Regions from separate parts of the Thioalkalivibrio sp. ALRh genome, predicted to be linked through region 1. Evidence: riboswitches for the same ligand, from Rfam matches in the RefSeq annotation. Region 1 holds a riboswitch; the other holds the start of a gene.
The links. A riboswitch is a leader RNA that binds a small molecule or an ion and turns the genes downstream of it on or off. The one in region 1 is predicted to bind cobalamin.
Positions count from the first base shown of each region.

Region 2: it holds a riboswitch for cobalamin, as region 1 does, so the genes downstream of both, bluB (5,6-dimethylbenzimidazole synthase) here and F791_RS0101620 (TonB-dependent receptor domain-containing protein) in region 1, are expected to answer to the same signal.

Region 1 is NZ_KB906519.1:340,555-346,504, forward strand. Features, by position in the region: gene F791_RS0101620 (TonB-dependent receptor domain-containing protein) at 1-1,419, opposite strand, end outside; cobalamin riboswitch at 1,561-1,810, opposite strand; gene F791_RS0101625 (hypothetical protein) at 1,856-3,754, opposite strand; gene F791_RS0101630 (cyclopropane-fatty-acyl-phospholipid synthase family protein) at 3,865-5,103, opposite strand; gene fnr (fumarate/nitrate reduction transcriptional regulator Fnr) at 5,334-5,950, shown strand, end outside.
Region 2 is NZ_KB906524.1:76,804-82,753, forward strand. Features, by position in the region: gene F791_RS0111495 (cobyric acid synthase) at 1-75, opposite strand, end outside; gene cobD (threonine-phosphate decarboxylase CobD) at 72-1,034, opposite strand; gene cbiB (adenosylcobinamide-phosphate synthase CbiB) at 1,123-2,025, opposite strand; gene bluB (5,6-dimethylbenzimidazole synthase) at 2,030-2,740, opposite strand; cobalamin riboswitch at 2,835-3,037, opposite strand; gene F791_RS0111515 (cobalamin-binding protein) at 3,184-4,086, shown strand; gene F791_RS0111520 (iron ABC transporter permease) at 4,093-5,064, shown strand; gene F791_RS0111525 (ABC transporter ATP-binding protein) at 5,064-5,918, shown strand; gene F791_RS0111530 (hypothetical protein) at 5,931-5,950, shown strand, end outside.

The DNA.
Region 1 (5,950 bases):
TTCGTCCACGTTTTCTGCCCGAAATGCGACGGGATCGAAGGTGATCATCTGGTCGAGATCAGTCCGGAAGACGGCGGCATCGGCATAGTACGGACCACTGGAATAGCGCGCGCCGAGTTCAAACGTGCGGGAAGTCTCCGGATCAAGATCGGAGTTCCCGAAGCCCGGGAAGTAGAGATCATTGAACGTCGGTGCCTTGAATGCCGTTCCGTAGGAAGCTCGCAACCGAACCGTTTCCGAAGCCTGCAAACCCCATGCGACCTGGCCGGTCGTCTTGTCTCCGAACTGCTCGTTGTCGTCGTAGCGCAGGCTGCCTTCGAGATCGTGGCGCCCAAGATCCACCTGCACCACGGAGTAAGCTCCAACGTTGTAACGCGACCCTTCATCGTAATCGGTGTCGCTCTCGACGCGGTCCTCGTGCGCATCAATGCCAGTCACGAGGTACACGCGATCCCCTATATCGATATCATTGCGCCAGTCGATCGTGTCGCGACGGGTATCGAACTGGGAGAAAAATTCACCGTCGAGAAAATTCTCCGACTCGTCCCGGCTGTGGCCGACCGACAGTTCAGTCTCCCACTGCCGTGTAACCGGAATACGGAAGCCAGCCCGCAAAGCCGCGTGCACAAAGTCCGAGGAGTCCGGCGAGAACTGGGAATCAGTGTCAAATTCGGTTGAGCCTTCCGAATACAAGACATTCCCAAAGACCTCCGCACCGTTATCAAGACGATGGGTCACCTTGGTCGCAAGCGAGGTGTTGTCGTAGCCGTCACGGTCATCGTCTCCAACGTCATCCTGCACATTGATGCCGTCGGTCTCGAAATGGCTGAGCGAGAAGCTGTAGTTCGTGTTCTCGGTTCCGCCGGCGACGCCCACACCCGTTTCCCAGGTGTTGAAGCTGCCGCCCCCGACAAACGCGTTGACCCTGGGCGGCCCCTTCTGGCCCTCGCGGGTAAAGACCTGCACCACGCCGCCAATGGCGTCGGAGCCGTAGATGCTGGTACGCGGTCCGCGCACCACTTCGACGCGCTCGATCTCCTCCGGTGGCAGGAACTGCCAGCTTGCCCCGCCACTGGTGGCCGACCCCATGCGCACGCCGTCGATCAGGAGCAGGGTGTGGTCGGAACTCGTGCCACGCGTGTAGACCGAGGTGGTCTTGCCGAAGGCACTGTTCTGGGAGGTCTCGATCCCGGCGCGGCCCTCCAGCAGGTCGGTGAACTGCTGCGGTTGCAGGCGCTCGATCTCTTCGCGGTCGATGACGGTGACCGAGGACAGGGTCTCGTCGACGGTCTGCGCGACGCGCGCGGCCGTGACCTGGACCACGTCGAGGGTGTGCGCTTCGGAATCGGCGTCCGGCGTCTCGGCGAGGACCGGGGTGGTGGCCAGCAGGATGGCCGTGGAAAGTGCTGTGCGTTTCATGTCGTCCGTGTCTCCCGGCGAGCCGCCCGCACGCCGTAAATTCGTCGGGACCACGCAGGCAGGGGGAGAGAGACACGAGGGGGACCGGGCACAGCCGCTATGCGACCAGGCCCGATCATCCGCCTCGCATGCCCGCCGCATGCCGCGCGATCATTCCCTGGCCGGTCTCCGGGCTGACGAGCGTTCCGGTGCGGCGCCTTCCCGAACGATTCCGTTCAGTGGCGTGTGCCGCGACCATCAGAGGCCGTCATGGCCTCTCGCTCAATTACCGTTGCGGGGGCAGCGTCGGATTCGTCCGCAGGCATCCAGATACCTGTAGCGGGCTCACCGAACTTCCCGTTTAACCCCTCGGCGAGACACGCCGAGGGGCACCAGAAAACGCACGAAAGCCTACACAGTTGGTCAAGAAATTACCAGACCCGGGAAATGCGCGGCGTCAGGATCGCTGGGCCTCAGCCTGCACATAACGTGCGCCGCTCTTGAGCAACCGCCCCCAGGACTTGTCCTGCAGCATGGCGTCAAATTCCGGCGACCGTTCGGCACGCAAAGCCACCGGCGCCGCCTGCGCGCCCTCCTCCACCGGATGGGCGGCCAGCATCTCCAGGCGGTCGGGATTGGCGCCATATTGCCGTACCAGGAAATCACGCATGGAGTCGGACAGCGGCAGATGGTAGATGCGCGTCAGACGCAGGGCCAGCCATTCCGCCATACGGCTGAGATCCTGACGCACCATACGCACCATCGCCGAACCCAACCCCGCCTTGGCATCCGCACTCATGCCGACGTACAGGCCTCCGAGATAGGCGGCGGGATTCGCATAGATCGCGCGCTGGATACTCGGGTTGGTCAGGTCGACCAGAGGCTCCAGAATCAGTGCGAGCTGGATGCCGATGCGCTTGGCGGTGTCCGCATCCAGTGGGTGCCCACCAAAGTAGAACAGGTCGCCCTCGCGCCGGATGCCGAGCTCGGACAGGTACTCACAGAACCGGTCGGCCAGGCGCAGCTTCTGGTCGTCCGCCAGCTCGATCACCTCCTCGCTCACGCGGATACCGCGCGCACTGCGCTTGAACCAGCTCTGCTGCCCCTTTCTCTCGACCTGCTGTCGTCGCAGCGCCTCCCAGCGCTCGACCGCGGCGGTATAGCGACTCTGCGCCTGCATGAGCTGGTCCCGCGCCGCGCGCAGGTCTTCGACATGACGCAGCGCCCGCCCCAGCAGGCGGCCTTCCGGCGAATTCACAGCGGGGCGGGACTGTTCCAGTTGCGAAAGTGCATCCAGCACCTCGCGCCCGATACCCAGAGTCGGCGAACGCAGGACCTGCGGATCCAGGCCACTGGCCGGGCTTTGCGCCAGCAACATCGCGAGCGAGCGCAGGCGACTGACCACACCCGCCTGAGCGACGCGGAAACGGTTGCCCTGATACTCCAGCCGATCCAGCGCATGCCCCAACCGCCAACCACCCGACCATTCGAAACTCAGCCGCCGGATCTGCCGCCCGTTGACCATCTCGAAGGCCAGTACAAACATGGCCTGCGTATCATCCAGTGTGCAGCGCGACAGGTCATCCGAGTCCGCCGCTGAAAACAGGCGGTCCAGAAATTGATCGATCCGCCGGACGCCATCCTCACGGGTTGGCGCGACGCCCTGAAGCCGGTCGCGCAGCGGATCCGCCAGTTCGGAGGCATCGTGGTGCAGTTTTTCCAGCGCGGCCAGACGAGCATCCGCAGTGGCATCCACCAGATCCGCGACGCGCGAGCGCAGCCCCAGCCGACGGTAGATCTCGATCTGCTCGGCCGCTGCTGCGAGGCTGGTATCGCCGGTCATCTCGCGCACCGCGACCGCGACGCCTTCCGGCGAGATATCCACCTCATGAAGCAGAACCTCGGCGGCCTTGCGTCGCCGCATGTCCGGCGCCATCTCGGCCATCGCCAGGTCGCGGGTCACGAACAGCAGGTCCGGCAAAAAGTCGATCGTATTGCGCAGCTGATCGCGTGAGCGCTCCTGCCGCTTGCCCCGCGTGGCATCGGCAATAAACCGCGCCAGCAGGCCAATCACCCCGAACAGCAGCGTGTAGACGGCAAAAAAGATGAAATTCTGGGCCGGGGCGGCGTGGCCAAAGCCCAGGAAATAGCCCCCCTGCATCGCGAGGAAGGTCACCGGGCCGGCCGCCCACAGCAGCTGCAGCATGTTGAGCGACCAGGGCACCTTGCGCGCGGTCGCCGCGACCTCGGTGATCCGGCTGCGTCCGGCCGCCTCGATCAGCACATGGTCCTGGCTCGGACTGGCGGCCTGGGGGGCCTCCTGCCGCTGTTGCCGCTTGCGAAACCTGCCAAACACGCGTCGTCCCTGCCCCCTCAGCGTTTCCGTGAAGTGTAGGGAAAACAGACCGGTTGCGGGTGCCCGGTCAGGAAAAAATGTTCAGGGAGCCAGGAAGTAGTCCGCAATCCCTACGCAGCACTGCGACCCCGGACTGCCGCCTCCCCCGGCGGCGTCGAAACCACCTTGGGCGCCTCGTCGGCATACAGATAGTCGCGGGTGAGCGGCACGGCATCCTGCTGTTTGGCCACCTGGATGTGGAACACCACCTGGCGCCACCAGCGGAAGGTCGCCTCGCAACTGGCCAGATAGAACTCCCACATGCGGCAGAAGCGCTCGTCGAAGTGGCCCACTGCCTCGGCACGGATGTTCTGGAACCGCCGATACCACTCGGCGAGCGTCTCCGCATAGTGCAGCCGCCAGAACTCGATATCGGTGGTATGCAGCGGGGTCGGCTCCAACGCCTCCATCACCTCGGACAGTGCCGGGGTATAACCGCCAGGGAAGATGTACTTGCTCAGCCAGGGGTTGGTGGTCCCCGGAGGCCCCTGGCGGCCAATCGTGTGCAGGACGGCCACGCCATCGTCCTTGAGCAGGTCGTTCACCCGCTGGAAGAACGTGCCGTAATTGGGCACGCCGACATGCTCGAACATGCCGACACTGACGATCCGGTCGTACTGGTCGTCGTGTTCGCGGTAGTCCTGATAGAAAAAGCGCACGCGATCGTCCAGCCCGCGGCGCTTCGCCTCGGCCTGGGCCACTCGCAGCTGCTCCCGGGACAGGGTGATTCCGTCCACCTGGACATCGGCGTTCTCGGCCAGGTGAAAGGCCAGCCCACCCCAGCCGCAGCCGATATCCAGCACCCGCTGACCGGGCTCCAGCACCAGCTTCTTGCGCAGCATCGCGCACTTGGCCTGCTGGGCCTCCTCCAGGGTCATGTCCGGGCGCTCGAAATAGGCACAGCTGTAGAACATGCCTTCGTCGAGAAAACGGCGGAACAGCCACTCGTCCACGTCGTAATGATGGGAGATGTTCTGGTAGCTGCGCGCGATACGGTTGCCCTGCTCGAGGACCGCGCGAAACATGCACACCAGCGGGTGCACACGACGCTGGAATCTGGGCGCGAAGTTGCGCATGGCCACATCCAGAAACACCCGGATGCCCTCGGGACCCGGCGACCAGAGCCCGTCCATATAGGTTTCGCCCAGCTGAAACCCGGGATCTCGCGCGATGCGCTTGAGGGCCGCCCGATCATGGACCTGCAGCGTGATCTCGGGTGCCCCCTGCCCGAAACGGCGCTCGCTCCCGTCCGGCTCGCGCAGGATCAGCGTGCCGTGGTGCATGTATTCGTTCAGCATCCGTTCGATCATTGCGTCCCTTCCCATGCGAATCGCCTGCTATATTAAACAGAGTCTAGATATCGCACTCGCTCCGCCGCAAGCCTCTGAATTGGCTGATCCCTGCCACTCCAAAAGGTTCCACACTCACAATACCGGAATTCCTCATACGGGCAACCTCTATACGGGGGCCTCACACACCTTCCCTCACGGGGGCCTCACACACCTTCCCTCACCGATGGCAAAACCGCTAACCTGAGCACATGACACTGCGCCCGACCCAAGCCTGCGAACACTGCACCCTGCGCCAGCTCTGTCTGCCGATGGGGCTGCCACAAAACGAACTCTGGCAACTCGACGAGATCGTGCAGCAACGCCGTCCGATCGAAAAGGGGGCCTTGCTGTTCGGCATGGGCGAGCGCTTCGACACCCTGTTTGCCGTACGCACCGGGGCGTTGAAGACCGTTCTGATCGGCGACGACGGTACCGAGCAAATCACCGGCTTCGCCCTCGCAGGCGATCTGCTGGGGCTGGATGCGATCCACTCCAGAAAACATCCGGTCAGCGCGGTCGCCCTCGAATCCACCAGTGTCTGCGCAGTCCCGTACACCCATGTGGACGACCTCGCCGGCAGGCTTCCGACATTCCGCCAGCACATGATGAACGTGATGAGCCAGGGGCTGGCTCAGGACGAAAGCCTGCATGCCCTGCTCGGGCAGCGCACGGCGGAGCAGCGCCTGGCCACATTCCTCGTCACCCTGTCGGAGCGGCATCGTGCACGGGGCCTGTCCACCGAGCGCTTCTACCTCCCGATGTCGCGCGCCGACATCGCGAACCACCTGGGGCTGACTCAGGAGACCATCAGCCGCCTGTTCACACA
Region 2 (5,950 bases), on a different contig from region 1:
CGCCAGACCGGCCACCAGCACGCTCTTGCCGGCATCCGAGGTGGTCCCCTGCACCATCAGCGTGGTCGCGCTCACAACGCCTCCAGTCCCTGTTCCAGGCGGTGCCATTGGGCCTCGTCGCCCGGCAGCCCGAAACGCAGGCTGGCGGGGTCGTCGAAACGCCGCACCAGGATCGCCTGTCGCGCCAGCGCATCCTGAACCGCGACCGCATCATCGCGGCGCCCCCAGCGAAACAGTGCGGTGCCACCTTCGGTAGCGATTCCGTACCGCCGCAGCAGCTCTTCCAACCGCGCACCCGCCGCGGTCAGGTTCGCGCGCGTCTGCTCCTGCCAGGCGCGATCCTCCAGCGCTCGGGTGGCCGCCCAGCGCGCCGGGCCGGACAGCGCCCACGGACCCAGCCGCTCCGCCAGCGCCGCCCGCAGCGCCGGCTCCGCCGCCAGGAATCCGACCCGCGCCCCGGCCAGACCGAAGAACTTGCCCAGCGACCGCAGCACCAATAGCCCCGGGCCCAGGTCCGTGCCCGGGTCGGCCGCCAACAGGCTGTGCCGGGGGCTGGTATCCATGAAGGCCTCGTCCACCACCAGCCAGCCGCCGCGTGCCGCAAGCCCCCTATGCCAGCGCAGCAGCGTCTCCACGGTCACGCGCAGTCCAGTCGGGTTGTTCGGGTTGACCAGTACCAGCACATCCAGCTGCGGCAGGCGTGCCTCGATCGCGGCCGGCGCCGCGTCGCCAAGCGCAGGAAGCGCCTCGACCCGATGCCCGGCCATGCGCCAGGCCCGCGCGTGTTCGTTGTAACTGGGCGCGAGGAGGCCAACCCGAGCAGCCGCTGGGCGAAGCTGTGGCAGCAGCTGGATGGCCGCCTGCGAGCCCGCCAGGGGCAACAGCCCTTTGCAGCCGTAGTACCGCGCCGCGGCCGCCTCCAGACCGTCGTCGGGCTCCGGCAGGCGCGCCCAGACGTCCGCCGGGGGCATGGGCAGCGGATAGCCGTGCGGGTTGATGCCGGTAGACAGGTCCAGCCATTGCTCCGGCGCCACCCCGTAATGCCTGGCAGCTGCGCGCAGTCCGCCACCATGCACCTGGGTTAGCACGGCCCCGGTCGGTGCCGGCCGCGCTCTGTTCAGCTCAGAAGATCGCAAGGCTCACCCCGATGACAAGCACGCCCATCCACAGCGCCAGCGCCCGATCCACCAGCCCCATCGCCGCACGGATGCCGGCGGCATCCGGTGCCGCGCCCATCCCCAGGCGCGGACGCCACTGACGCTCGCCGTGATATTGGCTGGCACCGCCCAGCACCAGCCCCAGTGCGCCCGCCCCAGCGGCCATTACCGGCCCAGCGTTCGGGCTCTTCCAGGCCGCGGCCTGCTCGCCCCAGCACTGCAGGGCATCGCGAGTGCGCCCGGCCAGGGCATAGGCCAGCGCGGTCATGCGCGCCGGGATCCAGTTCAGCAGGTCATCCAGCCGCGCCGCGGTCCAGCCAAAGCGCGTGTAACGCGCATTGCGGTAGCCCCACATCGCATCCAGCGTATTCACCAGGCGATACAGCACCACCCCCGGCGCACCGGCCACCAGGAACCAGAAAATGGTGCCGAACAAGGCATCGTTGCCGTTCTCCAGTACCGACTCCACCGCCGCGCCGCTGACCCCGGCCACATCCAGGGCCTCGCTGTCGCGGCTGACCAGCATCTGCACCTGCTGCCGCGCCTGGCCCAGATCGCCGGCCTCCAGCGCCCGGGCCACGCGCTCGGCGTGCTCGTCGAGGCTGCGCCAGCCCAGCGCCAACGCCAGTACCAGCAGCCCTACCAGCCAGACCGGCAGGAGCTGCTGCAACCAGACCGTCAGCAGCACAAAGGGCACCACCAGGACGGCCAGAAGCAGCGCGCCGCGGGCCCGACCATCGCGGTAGAACCGGGCCTCCAGGCGCTGGACCAGCAGCCCGAACCCGGCCAGCGGGTGCCAGCGGCGCGGATCGCCGATCAGGCGATCCAGCACCAGCGCACCAAGCAGCGTGAGGAACGCGATCAGCATCGGGTCATCCACTCGCTGAGGAACCGCCGGGTGCGTCGGTACGGCTGCCCCAGCGATTCTCGAACACCAGTTCGTCCAGCGACCGTCGCTGATCCCAGCCCTCGGTTTCCAGCATCGGCCGCTCGTAGAACGCATCCACATGACCCAGACAAAGGATCGCGATCGGCCAGGCCCCTTTCGGCATCCCCAGCTCCCCGGCCAGCCAGTCCGGGTCGAACAGCGACACCCAGCCCATGCCCAGGCCCTCGGCCCGGGCCGCGAGCCACAGGTTCTGGATCGCACACGCGGCGGAGCACAGGTCCATCTCCGGGATGGTGCGCCGACCCAGCACGTAGCGCTCGCGCCCATCGGTCAACGCGACCACCAGCAGCTCGCCGGCATCGCGGATGCCTTCGAGCTTCAGACGGTGCACCTCGGCGGCACGCTCGCCGCAGGCCTCGGCCGTGCGTGTCTGCTCCGCCGCCACATGCCCGTGCAACGCATCGCGCAGCCGCGCGTCGGTCACCCGCAGAAAGCGCCAGGGCTGCATGTAGCCCACGCTGGGCGCCTGGTGCGCGGCCTCCAGCAGGCGCCGCAGGGTATCGGGGTCCACCGGGTCCGGGCGGAAATGCCGCATGTCCCGGCGCTCGCCGATCACGCGATAGACCGCTGCGCGCTCCGCCGAGGCGAACGCGTTCGGATTCTCTTCTGACTGGTTGGGAGCTGGGGCCGTCATGAGGTTCCGTCGAGGCGACGGCGCGGCGAAGACACGAAGGAACAGGCTTTTAGGAACGCACCTGCGCCCTCGACCGTTGCCCGCCGCACGGTCGCAGGATGAATCACCGCCAGGCCGGTCTCCGGGCTTGCGAGCGTCGGGGGATGCCGACCGGCAGACGCCTTCCCGGGCACAGGACCCAGTGGCCAGTCTGCCGAGCGATTTACCGCTCGCTTACCGTTGCGGGGGCAGCGCCGGACTTGCACCAGCTTCCCGTTTCACCTGCCAACTGCAGGCACCTGACGAAAGCGGAGCATGATACGCGCTCAGGGTGCCCCCGACCAATTTGGGCACCAAACCATCTTGCCCTTGCTGCTATGATGAGGCGCTTTCGCTGCCCGTGCGGCGCCCCGAAAACACGGTATTGTTTACGTTACGAACAATCCACAACAGTCGGATTTTTAATGACTTTCACTTCCCTCAAACGCCAGTTAACGGCCCTTGCCGCGCTATTCCTGTGCGCGGGGCCGACACTGGCCGAACCGGTCACGGTGACCGACGATGACGATCGCGAGGTCACGCTCGACCGGCCCGCCGAACGTATCGTCAGCCTGGCCCCGCACATCACGGAAGTCCTGTTCGCCGTCGGCGCCGGAGAGCAGCTGGTCGGCGTCACGCAGCACAGCGACTTCCCGCCGGAGGCGGAGATGATCCCGCGAGTCGGTGGCTACAGCCGCATCGACCTGGAACGTGTGGTCGAGATGGACCCGGACCTGGTGGTCGCCTGGCGCAGTGGCAACTCCAGCTCGCAGATCGAGCGCCTGCGCGATCTGGGGCTGAACGTCTATGTCTCGGAGCCGCGCAGTTTCGAGGGCGTGGCCTCCAGCATGCGTCGCATGGCGCAGCTGGCCGGTACCGAGGAACGCGGCGAAGCGGCGGTGCAGGCCTTTCTCGACGAGATCGAGACGTTGCGGCTGGACTATGCCGACCGTGACCCGGTCCCGCTGTTCTACCAGGTCTGGGAACAGCCCCTGATGACGGTCAACGACGATCACCTGATCGGCGAGGCCATCCGCCTGTGCGGGGGCAAGAACGTGTTCGGCCACCTGGACCGCCTGGTGCCGCGCATGGACCGCGAGGCCGTGATCGAGGCCGATCCGGAGGTGATCATCGGCGGCGGCATGGGCGAAGACCGGCCGGACTGGGTAATTGCCTGGGAACAATGGGAGGACATGACCGCGGTGCAGCGCGACAACCTGTTCTTTATCCCGCCGTCGCTGCTCCAGCGTCACACCCCGCGGATTGCCGAAGGGACCCGGCTGATGTGCGAGGAACTGGAACGGGCCCGTTCACGCCGGGACGACTGACCAGCCGTGACGCGCTCCTTCCTCCTCGCCACGGGGGTCCTGCTCCCGGCGTCGCTGCTTGCGATCCTGATCGCGCTGGCCTACGGCAGCGTCGCCATTGCTCCCGGCGACCTGCTCGCGGTGATTCAGGGCGAAGGAAGCCGCCTGCACAACACGCTGGTACTGGAACTGCGCCTGCCACGCGCCCTGGCCGCATTCGCCGCCGGCGGGCTGCTGGGCGTCGCCGGTGCCCTGATGCAGGTGTTGCTGCGCAATCCGCTGGCCGATCCCTATGTGCTGGGCCTCTCCGGCGGGGCTTCGGTGGGTGCCCTGCTGGCCATGCTCGCGGGGCTGTCGATGTTCTCGGTCTCGGTCGCCGCATTCGCAGGCGCGCTGCTGTCCACGGTGATCGTGTTCGGCCTGGCGCACGGCACCGGCAGCTGGACGCCGACCCGATTGCTGCTGACCGGCGTGGTCGTGGCGGCCGGCTGGGGCGCCGTGATCAGCTTCCTGCTCGCCGTGAGCCCGACCGCGGAGCTGCCCGGGATGCTGTACTGGCTGATGGGCGATGTCTCCCACGCCCGCAACCCCTACCCCGCCTGGGGTGTGCTGGTGCTGGTCGTGTTGCTGGCCCTGCCGCTGGGACGGACGCTCAACGTGCTGGCGCGCGGCCCGATGCAGGCGGCCGCACTGGGCGTGGCCGTGCGGCCGGTGGAATGGACGATCTACGTCGCGGCGGCACTGATCACCGCCACGGCGGTCATGCAGGTCGGTGCGGTGGGCTTCGTCGGACTAATCGTGCCGCACATGCTCCGGCTGATCTTCGGCAACGACCAGCGCGTGATCCTGCCGGCCTCGGCACTCGGCGGCGGCATCCTGCTGACGCTGGCCGACACCCTCGCCCGTACGATGATCGCCCCGGAGCAGTTGCCCGTCGGCGTGATCACCGCGATGCTGGGCGTCCCCGTATTCCTGTTCCTGCTGTACCGGAGCCGCTGATGCCTCCGCACACTGCCGACCCCCAACGTCACGGCGACCCCCATGCGCCGGGTGCCGAGAGCGTGCACGAGGCGCCGGGGCCGGACACCCTGCTGGCCACCCACGATCTGGTCATCGATATTCCGGAACGCGCCAGCGGCTCACCCCTGGACCTGACCATCAACCCGGGACAGTGCTGGGGCATCCTCGGCCCGAACGGCGCGGGCAAGAGCACCCTGCTGCATACCCTGGCCGGGCTGCGCGCGGCCCGCACCGGAGAGATCCATGTGCAAGGCCGCCCGCTCCCTGAATACTCGCGAGCGCATCTGGCGCGCGAGCTGGGCCTGGTGTTTCAGAAGCACCACGACGGCTTCCCTGCAACAGTACTGGAGACCGCTCTGATCGGCCGCCACCCCTACCTGCGGCCCTGGGACATCGAGTCCGCCGAGGACTACGCCCAGGCCCGCGCCGCCCTGGCCCGCATGGATCTGGCGGAACTGGAGCACCGCCTGGTGGATACCCTGTCCGGTGGCGAACGCCAGCGCCTGGCCATCGCCACCGCACTCACCCAGAACCCGCGGCTCCTGCTGCTGGACGAGCCCACCAGCCAGCTCGACCTGCACCACCAGGTGGCGGTGCTGGACCATATACGCGGCATCGCCCGGGACAACCGCGCCGCGATCCTGGTGCTGCACGACGTGAACCTGGCGGTACGTTACTGCGATCACCTGCTGCTGATGTTCCCCGACGGAAAGGCCTGCTGGGGCCCCACCCGAACCATGCTGGTGCCCTCCGCGCTGGAACGGCTGTACAACCAGCCACTGAGCACCGGCGAGATCGACGGCCAGCCGGTCTTCATGCCGACCATCCCGTAACGAGGAATCCCGGTGGAATTCTTTCGCACCCT